DNA from 2 places in the Agrobacterium sp. NPDC090273 genome. Region 2 is predicted to be linked to the other one. Evidence: predicted binding sites of a transcription regulator. Region 2 holds the regulator's gene; the other holds the start of a gene.
The links. The regulator LexA, encoded in region 2, represses DNA repair genes until DNA is damaged. The targets are predictions, from matches to a motif close to TGTTCNNNNTGTGTTCNG.
Positions count from the first base shown of each region.

Region 1: a site for LexA is predicted at 2,500-2,517, ahead of ACIQT8_RS13330 (PA0069 family radical SAM protein). Genes of this name have one in related genera too.

Region 1 covers NZ_JBIVYN010000004.1:264,046-268,432, reverse strand. The annotation lists gene ACIQT8_RS13340 (F0F1 ATP synthase subunit B) at 1-5, shown strand, start outside; gene ACIQT8_RS13335 (ribonuclease HII) at 269-922, opposite strand; gene ACIQT8_RS13330 (PA0069 family radical SAM protein) at 1,227-2,384, opposite strand; gene ACIQT8_RS13325 (glycosyl transferase) at 2,671-3,189, shown strand; gene moaB (molybdenum cofactor biosynthesis protein B) at 3,215-3,754, opposite strand; gene ACIQT8_RS13315 (4-(cytidine 5'-diphospho)-2-C-methyl-D-erythritol kinase) at 3,782-4,387, opposite strand, start outside.
Region 2 covers NZ_JBIVYN010000001.1:917,515-921,901, reverse strand. The annotation lists gene ACIQT8_RS04575 (ComEC/Rec2 family competence protein) at 1-1,087, shown strand, start outside; gene ACIQT8_RS04570 (glutathione S-transferase family protein) at 1,113-1,790, opposite strand; gene lexA (transcriptional repressor LexA) at 2,375-3,103, opposite strand; gene ACIQT8_RS04560 (DUF2161 domain-containing phosphodiesterase) at 3,320-3,967, opposite strand.

The DNA of each region.
Region 1 (4,387 bases), on a different contig from region 2:
ACTAAGTTTCCTTCAGTCGTAATGAAAAGAACCCCTCCGGCTTGCCGCGAGGGGTTTTTTGTTTCGCGTACTGGCGATGCGCCAGATATGTTCGCGACCGTCTATAAACAAGCGGATTGCGGCGAGCGGTCATCTGTTGTCGCGATGAAGACGTGTCCGCACCAAACTCAGGGCGCTTCGCCGCTCTGGGCCATAAATGTCATTCGATGAAGGCATCCCTCAAAAGAAGAGCCCAATGATCTACCGGCGGGAACGTCTGCGGTCTGGCTCAGTCCTGGCGCAGTGGCCGGAAGCTCATGCGATGCAATGGGCAGGGGCCATGATCGTCAATGGCGCGCAGATGGGCGGCTGTGCCATAGCCCGCATGCCCCTCGAAGCCATAGGCGGGGTGCACCTGCGCGGCACGCTCCATCATCCTGTCCCTTGTGACCTTGGCAATAATCGACGCTGCGGCAATCGATAGCGAACGGCTGTCGCCTTTAATGACAGCCTTTGACCGGCAGGCGATGCCGGGTGGCATATCGCGTCCATCCGCCAAAACGAGAGATGGCGACACGGGAAGACCGAGCACGGCGCGTCGCATCGCGTCAAGGCTGGCGCGCAGGATGTTCATGTCATCGATCAGTGCTGGACCGGAGGAAGCGATGGAAACAAGCGAGGTTTCCATGATCTGTTTGAACAGCGCTTCTCGTTTTGCCTTGGAAAGCTTTTTTGAATCGTTGAGACCAGACGGAATATTGTCGGGGTCGAGAATAACGGCGGCTGCGACAACCGGGCCCGCAAGTGGTCCGCGCCCGGCCTCATCAGTCCCGGCAACGGGCCACAATCCGCCAGCCTTCGCCTCCAGTTCCAGGGAAAAATCCGGACCAGTGTCCAGCAGGTCGAAAAGAGCGGGAGAATCGGATGCGGTGCGGCGTTTCATGCGGCAGAAACTGGCACACACACCCGATCTCCTGCAAGCCCCCGGAAAGCGAGCGATGGGAAACAACCAGCCGATCAAGGGGCGTGGCGGACTGCATCCACAGGTCTTCATGACCGTGATCCTCCAATGGGGCGGCAGGAGGAGTGATCGCACGCGAGGCGGCGGTTCCGGGGACATTATGACCGGCGCACCAGGGAAAACGCGTCGGACATTTCATTCAGCGTGTCGTGTAAAAGCATTGAGCGATTCAACGCTGACGACATGCGCGATAACAGGCATCTGACGCGGGATATCCCCGCGCAGGTCAAAGTAGAGAAAGCTGTACGCCGGAACCACCCGGCGGTTTGAACAGATCGTCGCGGAGAAGAATGCCGCGACGCACCAGTCCGAGCCGCTTCGTTGCCATTTCGAACCGGCGTCCGATCTGCCAGGCGTAGGGACCTGCGCCCTTCATGCGCTTGCCGAACTCGGCGTCGTAATCCTTGCCGTCGCGCATGGAGCGAACGAGTGACATCACATGCCGGTAGCGGTCAGGATAATTCCGTAGCAGCCAGTCGCGAAACAGCGGGCTGACTTCCAGTGGCAAACGCAACAACACGTAAGACGCCTCTGTGGCACCAGCGGCTTTGCCGGCTTCCAGTATCCGCTCGATCTCGTGGTCGTTGAGAGCAGGGATAACAGGCGCCATCATCACGGCTGAGGGAATGCCTGCGTCCGTCAAAGTCTTGATCGCCTCAAGCCGTTTTGCCGGTGTCGAGGCGCGTGGTTCCATCGTGCGCGCCAGCTTGCGGTCAAGTGTGGTAACCGAGATACCGACCTTGACGAGCCCCTTACTCGCCAGAGGGGCTAGGATATCGATATCCCGTGTAATCAGCGCGGATTTGGTAACGATGGCGACGGGATGATCCGCCTCTGCGAGAACCTCGAGAATCTGGCGCATGATGCGCCATTCGCGCTCGATTGGCTGATAGGGGTCGGTATTGGTGCCGATGGCGATGACACGTGGCTTGTAGCCGGGCTTTCCGAGTTCTCTTTCAAGCAGCTTTGCCGCATCTGGCTTGGCAAACAGTTTCGATTCAAAATCCAATCCGGCAGACAGCCCCATATAGCTGTGTGTCGGGCGAGCAAAACAATAGATGCAGCCGTGTTCGCAGCCGCGGTAGGGATTGATGGAACGATCAAAAGGAATGTCCGGTGACTCGTTACGGGTGATGATAGAGCGTGGCTTTTCGACCTGCACTTCGGTACGGAACTCCGGCATGTCTTCAAGCGTCTGCCAGCCATCGTCGAACACTTCATGCTGCAATTGCTCGAAGCGCCCACCTGGATTGATGCCGGCCGCACGTCCGCGCCGGCGGTCGATCTCGATGCGCAAGCCCGATGCGTCGGCCATCGCGTTGGCAATATCTTGCGTATGGCCAGGCTGAAAGGCAGCCTCGCCCGAAAGCATATGGTCTCTCATCTGGGTGCTCCTTAGAGCGCATGCGCCGAAAAGGCCCATGAAACGCCCTAAACCGTTCCTCGCCGGACAGCGACTTCATCGCCTCTCCGAATGATTAAATTCCTACTGCAAAAAAGAGAACAATACAAGAACAAAATATCGTTGATCGCATATCATACTCGCCGGTTGTGATGCCACGCGGGCAAATATGGCGTCGCGATCGGGCGTTAATTTTAATGGAAGAGATCCTGTTTTCGAAATGCTGGCGCAGTGGCAATTTATTGTGCGATGCGTTAAAGCTATGCACATGTTGACAGTCATTATGGAATGCCGGGATCAGGAACCGGAACTGGCGCACACGCTTTCAGCGCTGGTGACCGGCGCTGTTGAAGGGCTGGTAAGCGATGTGGTGATCCTGGATCACGGTTCGCGCGATGGATCGTCGCGCGTGGCCGATGCCGCTGGCTGCCGTTTTTATGTGCAGTGGGACATCGATGACGTCATGCGCTCTGTCCGCGGCGAGTGGATTTTACTGGTGGAGCCGGGGGCACGTCCACAGACCGGTTGGATCGAAGATATTCTCGAATATGTCTCTATCAACAAGTCGCCAGCACGGTTTTCGCCGTCGCGACATTACAAACGCTCGTTCTTCAGTCGCATAGCGCGGCGTCAGCCGCCTTTGGAATATGGCTATCTCATGCCGAAGAAGCACGCCATGACGATTGCCAAGCCCGGCATGAACCTGTCGCAGCTCGTGCACGCGCAAAAGCCACGCCGCCTGACAGCGGAACTGATACCATCCTGGGTCTTGAGCGCTGCGCGCTAATTGACGAAGAGATCGCTGGTGGCGGTTACGATTTGCCGCGTTTGAGATGTTCATCCAGTCGCGGCATGATTTCCACGAAATTGCATGGCATGTGTCGGTAGTCGAGCTGCGCCTTGATGATGCCGTCCCAGGCGTCTTTGCAGGCGCCGGGCGAACCGGGCAAAACGAAGATGAAGGTGGCATTGGCGACCCCTCCCGTTGCCCTGGACTGGATGGTCGAGGTTCCGATCTTGTCGTAGGAAATGCGGTGGAACACTTCGGAGAAACCGTCCATCCGTTTTTCGAACAGGGGTTCCAGAGCCTCCGGCGTGACGTCGCGCCCGGTAAAGCCCGTGCCACCCGTGGTGATGACGACATCCACGTCGTCCGAAAGCGTCCAGTCGCGTACGGTTTCAAAAATCGCTGACTTGTCGTCCGGCACGATGGCGCGTGCAAAGAGCCGATGACCGGCCTCGGTGATCCGCGCTGCAAGTGTGTCGCCCGACTTGTCGTTTTCCAGCGTCCGCGTGTCAGAAACAGTCAGAACCGCGATGCCGACAGGAATGAAAGGTCTTTCGTTTGTCATGGCATCGTCCTCATTATGGATTGATCGTCAAATCGTTTGCGTGACCTGAAAATACCAGTCCGGTTTCTGGTTCCTAAGGGATATTTCGGCTGCCGTGGCTGCATCAAGAGACTGAAACAGACCAAAGCAGGTCGCGCCGGAACCGGACATGCGGACGATTGTGGCGTGGTGCTGCGCGAGCAAGGCTGAAATCTCAGAGATTTCCGGCAAGAGGGCTCTGGCTGGTGCTTCAAGATCGTTGCGGCTCTCCGCAACGAATGTCAGCCAATCTGCCTGTGGCTTTGCAGGCAGGGCAGGGTTGCTCTTGTTTTCTAACCGTCGGAAAATGTCCGGTGTCGAAACAGCCATCAACGGGTTGGCGAGTACCAGAAAAAGCTTTGGAAGATCGGTGATCACCTCGATTTCTTCGCCGATGCCGCGGGCAATCAGCGACTGGCTTTTAAGGCACATCGGGATATCGGCACCCAGCCGCAAAGCAATCTTTTCAAGCGATGCCGGATCGATTTTTGCATTCCAGTGTCGCAACAGACCGCGCAAGGTCGCAGCTGCATCTGCGGAACCTCCGCCGATACCGGAAGCCACAGGCAGATTCTTTTCAAGATGAATTTCGACGGGTCGTATGTCGGTGCCCGC
Region 2 (4,387 bases):
CATCGCCATTGTCGGCGGCGTGGTCGTGACATCGTTGATCGGCGGCCTGTCGACGGCTGTCTATTCCATCGAACATTTTCATCGTGTCACCACTTATGGACTTGCCGCAAACCTCGCCGCCATGCCTGTCATGTCGCTGATTGTCATGCCTTTCGGCCTGATTGGCATGCTGCTGATGCCCTTCGGGCTGGATGCGCCGTTCCTGAAGGTCATGGGCTATGGCATGGCCATGGTGATTGAAATCGCCAATGGCGTCGCCTCATGGGGCGGCAGTGCCGCAATCGGCCGCCAGCATGGCTGGTTTCTGGCGCTTTCCACGGCAGGCTTCCTGCTGCTCTCGCTGTTTCGCACGCGGCTTGCCCTGTCAGGCATTCCTCTGCTGTTCCTGGCTTTCGGCCTCTCTGTGGCCGAACATCACCGCCCGAGGCCCGATCTGCTGATCTATGAGGATGGAACGCTGGTCGGGCTGGTCGGGGAGAGCACGGTGGCGACAACCAAGACACGACCGTCCGGTTTTGTATACGACCAATGGTCCCGCGCCTTGCTGCTGCCGGAAAAAACCGTCTCACCGATCTTTCTCAAGACCGAGAAAAAGATGAAGGAGACCAATCCGCAGAGCGCCCAGCCGTCGAGGGAGAGCCGGCGCCTTTCCGATGAGCAAAGGGCGAAGGCGATTGAGGATATCGGCAAGGCGCTGGCTGCAGCGGGTCAGGGCTTTACCTGCCACAGAAGTCTCTGGTGCGCTGCCCGCAGCGCCAAGGGCCAGCGCATCGTCGTTCTCGAGGATACGTCGCTGACCGGGGCAGCCTGCGATATCGCCGATATCATCGTCACCAGCAGACGAACCTCATTCCAGCAGTGCCGTTCGGGCGCGGTGCTGTTCAGCCGCGATGTCCTGCGGCGCATAGGTTCGGTGGAAATGACGCTGTCTCATGAGAATGAAGGCGGGCCGATTGGACGGTTGGCGACGGCCATGGCGGGCACGAACCGCCCTTGGAGCGAACACCGCTCCTATGATTGGAAAACTCGGTCGTTTGACCGTGAGACATCTGAAACGATCGAGGAACTGGTTGCGGCGACGCCATAAGGGCCGCCGCACCAATGACGATTTTTCAAGCCTGGCTGCGCAGATCGGCAACCACGGTTGAGACGTCGCGGATCTCCTGTTCATGCGGTTCGTCGCGCCAGATTTCCTTCAGGCCGGCGTCGTACCAGTCGCGCATCGCCGGAAGGGCGAGAAGACGCTCCAGATAGGCTTTTGCCGCTGGTGAAAGGTCGGCGCCAAAGGACTGAAAACGGAACGCCACGGGTGAGAAGAAGGCGTCGACAGCGGTAAACTCCGCACCGGCCAGATACGGGCCACCAAAGCGGGAGAGCCCCTCGCTCCACAGTGCATCGATCCGGGCAATATCCGCCGCAAGACCCTTATTGTCCGGGTTCGGCGTGGCACGGATGCCGACGCACATGGGGTAGAAATTGCGCAGCGAGAAAAAGCCGGCATGCATTTCGCTGGCCGCGGACCGCGACCATGCGCGGGCGATGGCGTCAGCGGCCCAGACGCCATCATGCCGTTCCGCCAGATATTCGACGATCGAAAGTGATTCCCACACTGTCGTCGTGCCATCCACCAGGCAGGGCACCTTGCCGGTTGGCGAAAAAGTGGTGAAGGGCACATCCTGCCCGAATGGCACGAGCTTTTCGTTGAAGTCGATGCCCAGCGTGCGCATCAGCACCCACGGTCGCAGCGACCAGGACGAGTAGTTCTTGTTGGCGATATAAAGATCGTACATGGCATGCTCCCCGATATGATCTGGCTTTCTTACGACCAGGATACACGCTTCGAATATCGAAAATATTCCATGGCTCCCATAAGCCGAAATGATGGGTCGGTTCGAAATGAGCCGTTACACCGGATCATGCAATCAGACCGGCACGCTGTCATCCAGCGAAGCGGGCCGGTTCAGTCGAAATCAGACCGTCTGCCCCCCGCGCTTCCTCATCGTTTTCTCGCGCCAACAGATGCCGACCGGACTGGCTTGGCTTCTGTTGTGAAGGATCACCGTCGCTCGACCAACGTTTTTCGCGGGAGCGCTCCGGCAGGCGGTGTCTCGTCAGACAAAACGCAGCCTCACGATTTATTCGGCAAGACTATCCAGCACCCGACCAATCTCTCTCCATCATGCCAAAGATTGTTCATATCCCTGCCGAGATAAAGCCGATGCTCAGGACCCGGTTCCACACCGGATCTGTGTTTCAGCCCTTTATGGGCACGACGCAAAACACCGCAAATGACACAATCCATTGTGTCACGCCCAAAAGCAAAACCGCCAGCCAATGGCCAGCGGTTCAAGCGTCGATACAGATCGATGCGGCGTTAGTGATAACGCCGGATAAGGCCAACCAGCTTGCCCTGGATTTTCACCCGGTCAGGTCCGAAGATTCGGGTTTCATAGGCCGGGTTTGCAGCCTCGAGCGCAATCGAAGCGCCCTTGCGGCGGAAGCGTTTCAGCGTTGCCTCTTCGTCATCCACCAGTGCCACAACGATGTCGCCCGGATTGGCCGTGCTGCCATCGCGAATGATGACGGTATCGCCATCAAAGATACCGGCCTCGATCATCGAGTCGCCCTTGACCTCCAGCGCGTAGTGTTCGCCAGAACCCAGCATGTCCACAGGCACTGCCACGTCATGCGTGTTGTTCTGGATCGCCGAAATCGGCACACCGGCCGCGATACGGCCCATGACGGGAACATTGACCGCACCGGCAAAATCATTGCTGGCGGGTTTCAGCGATGGGGCAGGGGCTGGCTCAGGCGCCTTAGGCTTGCCAAGGCTGCCTTCGATAACGCTTGGCGAGAAGCCGCGTTGCGGTTTCAGGCCGGGCGAATAGGCCTCGGGCAGCTTGATGACTTCAAGTGCGCGCGCCCTGTTCGGTAGCCGGCGAATAAATCCGCGTTCTTCAAGCGCGGTAATCAACCGGTGGATACCGGATTTGGAAGCAAGATCGAGTGCATCCTTCATTTCATCGAAGGACGGCGGCACGCCGGATTCTTTCATTCGCTCATGAATGAAGAGAAGCAATTCCTGTTGTTTGCGCGTCAGCATGAGGAAAACACCCTTGAGAATCGCATCGAAAAGTTGCGAAACAAATACAGAACGAACACTATATGTTCCATATGTGTTCTGCAATCCCCTAAAATTTCGTGAAACTGCAATCGGTTATTTTGATGAGTGACGCGTTTTGTTCCGGTTGTGTGTCCCAGGCCCCCGAAACAGCGTTTCAGGCAAATTGATCCAGCTCCTAAAGCGCGTCACGCAATCTCACGTCGGCCAGCGCACCAAGGCTTCGCGGCCAGCTTCCGTCAAACCATAGACGCCCCGCTCAAGCCGTTCGAACCAGCCATAGACGTTCGATTGCAATATCTTGCCGGCATCGGGGGCGTTCAACTTGACTTCCCGAAGCCGGAGCGGTCCTTCGGAGAGCGCTTTCGCACATCCCAGCGCCTGCTGGCGATAGGCTGTCATCTGCGGCATGCGTGTGCTGCCGCCAAGGACCGGATCACCCTTGCGTTTCTGGTGTTCGCGCATCAGCCGCGAGCGTCGTTTCGGGTTGGTGCGCGGCATCGGCGATACCGAACTGACGATGACACTGACATGACCGCCTTCGGAGACGGCAAGCATGCCAATTCCCAGCCGCCGGCAAAGATCGCGGTAACGCTTATCGGTCTCGCGCCCTCGGCCACTGACAGACATTTTTGCCGCGATCCAGACTTCGTCGGATATCGCGGCACGATCGATCGCCTGAAGGATCAGCTCGAGATTGAAGGCGAGTTTCAGTTCGCACACCACCACCACAGGCGGATCACCGTCACTCATCCCGACAAGGTCGCAGCCGCCGATTTCGCCCTTTACCGTATAGCCGGCATTTTCAAGGAAGGCTTTCACAGGTTGGTAGAGGGAGGTTTCCATGCGGGCACTCGGAAGAAAGAATCGTCTGGCGACCATACAGCAAGACGGTGCTGGATCACGACACCCCTTGAAAACTGAGGGGCGCCACCTCATCTAGGGATCATCACCCGTTATCGATGGCTTGCAGCAGTGGTTTTCCTCGCGCAATGCTGTCCGGGTCTGCAAAGGGCGCTCTCCAGAAACGGATCGAGCGCCCTTTGTGTTTTTCGCAACGGGTCTCGATGGAAAAAGGCATCAGGATAAATCTCCGGGGATTGCCGCAACCCCGCAGGCTTCGAATGAAAACGCTTACACCTTTTTTACGATCTTCTCAGCTTCCCACGTCTCTGGGTTGCCAAATGGCTGTGTCACGATATCTACGGCCCTGCTTTCGAGGGTCATGTGGACATGACCGGATCGTCTTGTGGGACAGAAGGCTCT